One region of the Psychrobacillus psychrodurans genome, then DNA from elsewhere that is predicted to be linked to it. Evidence: a T-box and tRNA genes for the amino acid it is inferred to sense, from the RefSeq annotation. Region 1 holds a T-box; the other holds one or more tRNA genes.
What was found. A T-box is a leader RNA that pairs with one kind of tRNA and senses whether it is charged. The one in region 1 lies ahead of serS (serine--tRNA ligase), so its partner is inferred to be a tRNA-Ser.
Positions count from the first base shown of each region.

Region 1 (2,315 bases):
ATAGGTGTTTTAGCACTCCAGGGAGCAGTTAGCGAGCATATTCGATCCATTGAAAATAGTGGAGCAGATGCCCTGATGGTAAAAAATATAAATGATTTAGCTTTAGTGGATGGTTTAATACTCCCTGGAGGAGAAAGTACAACTATGCGAAAGCTGATTGATCGATTTGAAATTTTAGAACCACTAAGACAATTTGCATTGAATGGTAAACCAATGTTTGGAACTTGTGCAGGCTTAATCCTACTTGCAAAAGAATTAGTTGGATACGATTATTCACATATAGGTGCTCTTGACGCTACTATTGAACGTAATTTTTACGGTCGACAGGTCGATAGCTTCGAAGTAAGTTTATATATTAAAGGTGTTGCAGAGGATTTTCCAGCGGTATTTATACGAGCACCTCATATCGTAAATGTCGGGGAAAATGTTGAAATACTTGCAACGTATAGAGATAGAATCGTAATGGTAAGACAAGGTTATTTGTTAGGATGCTCTTTTCATCCCGAGTTAACTACTGATCAACGAATAACGGCATATTTTATCGAGATGGTGAAGGAAAGTCTTGCAAATGAGTTGCACGTATAGTAAAGTATGAGTAATTTCATGAATCAAAAACGATGATAGGAAGCAGTAACAAGCACGTTTTTTATAGAGAGTCAGCGGGTGGTGCAAGCTGATATAAACACTTGTGAATCCGTCCTTTGAGTTGTGCGGCTGAATGATTAGTAAGTCGTGCCGGTTGAAAAGCCGTTACAGTACAAGTAAGTGGATTCTGTTTATGACTGGATCAATCAGGGTGGCAACGCGGGTATGCTCTCGTCCCTTTTTCATGGGATGGGGGCTTTTTTGTCGTTTTTAGGAAAATTAAAGGAGGAATTATATATGTTAGATGTAAAATTTGTACGAGATAATTATGAAACAGTAAAAGCAAAACTTGCTAAGCGAGGAGAAGATATTTCAGAGTTTGACCAATTCCAACCTTTAGACCAAAAGCGTCGGGAGTTGATAGCAAAAACGGAAGTATTAAAGGCTGAAAGAAATGAGTTTTCTCAAAAAATCTCTTTGATGAAACGAAATAAAGAAAATGCGGATGATCTTATTGCACGTATGCGTGAAGTAGGCGATGAAATAAAAGCATTAGATGATGAGTTACGAGATGTTGAAGAAAAGTTTGAATATATGATGATGCGTATCCCTAATGTTCCACACGATAGTGTACCAATCGGTGACTCTGAGGATGATAATGTAGAAATACTTAAATGGGGAGAAGTTCCTTCATTTGATTTTGAAACGAAAGCACATTGGGACATTGCGACAGAATTAAAATTAGTAGATTTTGAACGTGCTGCAAAAGTGACAGGAAGTCGTTTTGCATTTTACCGTGGATTAGGGGCTAGATTAGAACGTGGATTGTTAAATTTTATGATGGATTTGCATGCAGAAGAGCATGGCTATGAAGAAATGCTTCCACCATATTTAGCAAACCGTACAAGTTTAACAGGTACGGGGCAACTTCCGAAGTTTGAAGAGGATGCATTTTTAATTGGAGAAGAGGATTACTTCTTAATACCAACAGCGGAAGTACCTGTAACGAATTTTTATAGAGATGAAATATTAGATGGGGCAGAACTTCCGCAGGCGTTCACTGCTTATAGCGCTTGCTTCCGTTCAGAAGCAGGATCTGCAGGTCGCGATACACGTGGTTTAATACGTCAGCATCAATTTAACAAAGTAGAGTTAGTTCGCTTTGTGAAGCCTGAAGATTCTTATGAGCAGTTAGAACTTTTAACTGGTCATGCAGAGAAAGTATTACAACTGTTAGGTCTTCCATATCGTAAACTTCATATGTGTACAGCAGATTTAGGATTTACAGCTGCGAAGAAATATGATTTAGAGGTATGGTTACCAAGCTATGGTGAATATAAAGAAATTTCTTCTTGCAGTAACTTTGAAGACTTCCAGGCTAGACGTTCAGGGATTCGTTTCCGCCGTGAAGCTGGAGGAAAACCAGAGTACGTGCATACATTAAATGGTAGTGGATTAGCACTAGGACGTACAGTGGCAGCTATATTAGAAAATTACCAACAAGCAGATGGAACAGTATTAGTTCCAGAGGTTCTTGTTCCTTATATGGGTGGAAAAACAGTTATAAAATAATTAAAAAGAAGAACCAGATTCGCTATAAACCGCGTTTCTGGTTCTTCTTTTTTTCGCGAATATTACGAAAAAACTGAGTGAGTATATTGCCACATTCTTCTGCTAAAACACCTTCTGTCACTTCACAGCAGTGATTAAAACGTTCATCATTTAATAGT
Region 1 covers NZ_CP189791.1:21,526-23,840, forward strand. The annotation lists gene pdxT (pyridoxal 5'-phosphate synthase glutaminase subunit PdxT) at 1-585, shown strand, start outside; T-box leader at 609-827, shown strand; gene serS (serine--tRNA ligase) at 883-2,157, shown strand; gene tadA (tRNA adenosine(34) deaminase TadA) at 2,180-2,315, opposite strand, start outside.

Region 2 (2,315 bases), 970 kb from region 1:
GCTTAGTGATCCGGTGGTTCCGCATGGAAGGGCCATCGCTCAACGGATAAAAGCTACCCCGGGGATAACAGGCTTATCTCCCCCAAGAGTCCACATCGACGGGGAGGTTTGGCACCTCGATGTCGGCTCATCGCATCCTGGGGCTGTAGTCGGTCCCAAGGGTTGGGCTGTTCGCCCATTAAAGCGGTACGCGAGCTGGGTTCAGAACGTCGTGAGACAGTTCGGTCCCTATCCGTCGTGGGCGTAGGAAATTTGAGAGGAGCTGTCCTTAGTACGAGAGGACCGGGATGGACACACCGCTGGTGTACCAGTTGTTCTGCCAAGAGCATCGCTGGGTAGCTATGTGTGGACGGGATAAGTGCTGAAAGCATCTAAGCACGAAGCCCCCCTCAAGATGAGATTTCCCATTACGCAAGTAAGTAAGATCCCTCAAAGACGATGAGGTAGATAGGTTCGGGGTGGAAGCGTGGCGACACGTGCAGCTGACGAATACTAATCGATCGAGGACTTAACCAAATTTGTTTAACGTAACAATGTCGTTTATCCAGTTTTGAGAGTACAAAAAAGTATAAAAAAAGCTTGAATTAATTTCTAGTTTTGTTATAATAAATATTGTCTTTCAAATTAATAATGTCTAGTGATGATGGCGAAGAGGTCACACCCGTTCCCTTACCGAACACGGAAGTTAAGCTCTTCAGCGCCGATGGTAGTTGGGGGTCTCCCCCTGTGAGAGTAGGACGTCGCTAGGCTGTATTATTCCGAAGTAGCTCAGTGGTAGAGCAATCGACTGTTAATCGATCGGTCGTAGGTTCGAGTCCTACCTTCGGAGCCATTTTAGGAGAGCTGTCCGAGTGGCCGAAGGAGCACGATTGGAAATCGTGTAGGCGGGTTAAACTGTCTCAAGGGTTCAAATCCCTTGCTCTCCGCCAGATAAGTTTTCTACATAAAAGTATGGCCCCTTGGTCAAGCGGTTAAGACACCGCCCTTTCACGGCGGTAACACGGGTTCGAATCCCGTAGGGGTCACCATTTATTTCAATTTAGTTGACAAAGAGATGCGAAGCTTATCTTATGTAAAATTAGGAGAAGCGAGTAGATCAAGGAAGCAATTGAGAGAATGAAGGAGCGTACTAATGTACGTGACTGATTGAACGAATGAAGCTGAAGCAGAGATGCGAAGCTTATCGTAATTTTACCCAGGAGGATTAGCTCAGCTGGGAGAGCATCTGCCTTACAAGCAGAGGGTCGGCGGTTCGAGCCCGTCATCCTCCACCATTTCTTCAAGAAATAAATTAGTATGCATTCTATTGTCGCGGGGTGGAGCAGTGGTAGCTCGTCGGGCTCATAACCCGAAGGTCGCAGGTTCAAATCCTGTCCCCGCAACCAAATGGTCCCGTGGTGTAGCGGTTAACATGCCTGCCTGTCACGCAGGAGATCGCCGGTTCGATCCCGGTCGGGACCGCCATTTATTTTATTTGAGATTTGAGATAAGCAAGAAGATCGAGGAAGCGATTGAGTGATGGAAGGAGCGTACTAAAGTACGTGACTGACTGAACAAATGAAGCTGACAAAGAGATTCGCAGCTTAGCACAAAACGAAGTAGGCTCAGTAGCTCAGTCGGTAGAGCAAAGGACTGAAAATCCTTGTGTCGGCGGTTCGATTCCGTCCTGAGCCACCATATTTATACGCCGGAATAGCTCAATTGGTAGAGCAACTGACTTGTAATCAGTAGGTTGAGGGTTCAAGTCCTTTTTCCGGCACCACTATACTGGTGGGGTAGCGAAGTGGCTAAACGCGGCGGACTGTAAATCCGCTCCTTCGGGTTCGGCGGTTCGAATCCGTCCCCCACCACCAGTTTTTATTTAGGGGCATAGTTTAACGGTAGAATAGAGGTCTCCAAAACCTTTGATGTGGGTTCGATTCCTACTGCCCCTGCCAAATTATAAGTTAACTTTGAATAATGGCGGTTGTGGCGAAGTGGTTAACGCACCGGATTGTGATTCCGGCATTCGTGGGTTCAATTCCCATCAGTCGCCCCATATTCCTTAGTAGTTAGCTCTTTTTTTATTTGTGGCGGTCGTGGCGAAGTGGTTAACGCATCGGATTGTGATTCCGACACTCGGGGGTTCAATTCCCCTCGTCCGCCCCATTGGGGTATAGCCAAGCGGTAAGGCAATGGATTTTGATTCCATCATGCCCTGGTTCGAATCCAGGTACCCCAGTTTTTTGCGGAAGTAGTTCAGTGGTAGAACACCACCTTGCCAAGGTGGGGGTCGCGAGTTCGAACCTCGTCTTCCGCTCCATTACTTAATTATG
Region 2 covers NZ_CP189791.1:3,063,711-3,066,025, reverse strand. The annotation lists rRNA gene ACQCPR_RS15180 (23S ribosomal RNA) at 1-516, shown strand, start outside; rRNA gene rrf (5S ribosomal RNA) at 634-749, shown strand; tRNA gene ACQCPR_RS15170 (tRNA-Asn) at 758-832, shown strand; tRNA gene ACQCPR_RS15165 (tRNA-Ser) at 838-929, shown strand; tRNA gene ACQCPR_RS15160 (tRNA-Glu) at 954-1,028, shown strand; tRNA gene ACQCPR_RS15155 (tRNA-Val) at 1,199-1,274, shown strand; tRNA gene ACQCPR_RS15150 (tRNA-Met) at 1,311-1,385, shown strand; tRNA gene ACQCPR_RS15145 (tRNA-Asp) at 1,389-1,464, shown strand; tRNA gene ACQCPR_RS15140 (tRNA-Phe) at 1,602-1,677, shown strand; tRNA gene ACQCPR_RS15135 (tRNA-Thr) at 1,687-1,762, shown strand; tRNA gene ACQCPR_RS15130 (tRNA-Tyr) at 1,770-1,853, shown strand; tRNA gene ACQCPR_RS15125 (tRNA-Trp) at 1,864-1,937, shown strand; tRNA gene ACQCPR_RS15120 (tRNA-His) at 1,963-2,038, shown strand; tRNA gene ACQCPR_RS15115 (tRNA-His) at 2,073-2,148, shown strand; tRNA gene ACQCPR_RS15110 (tRNA-Gln) at 2,150-2,221, shown strand; tRNA gene ACQCPR_RS15105 (tRNA-Gly) at 2,228-2,302, shown strand; tRNA gene ACQCPR_RS15100 (tRNA-Cys) at 2,315-2,315, shown strand, end outside.
Region 2: it has a tRNA-Ser gene. The T-box ahead of serS (serine--tRNA ligase) is inferred to sense a tRNA for this amino acid. The anticodon was not compared.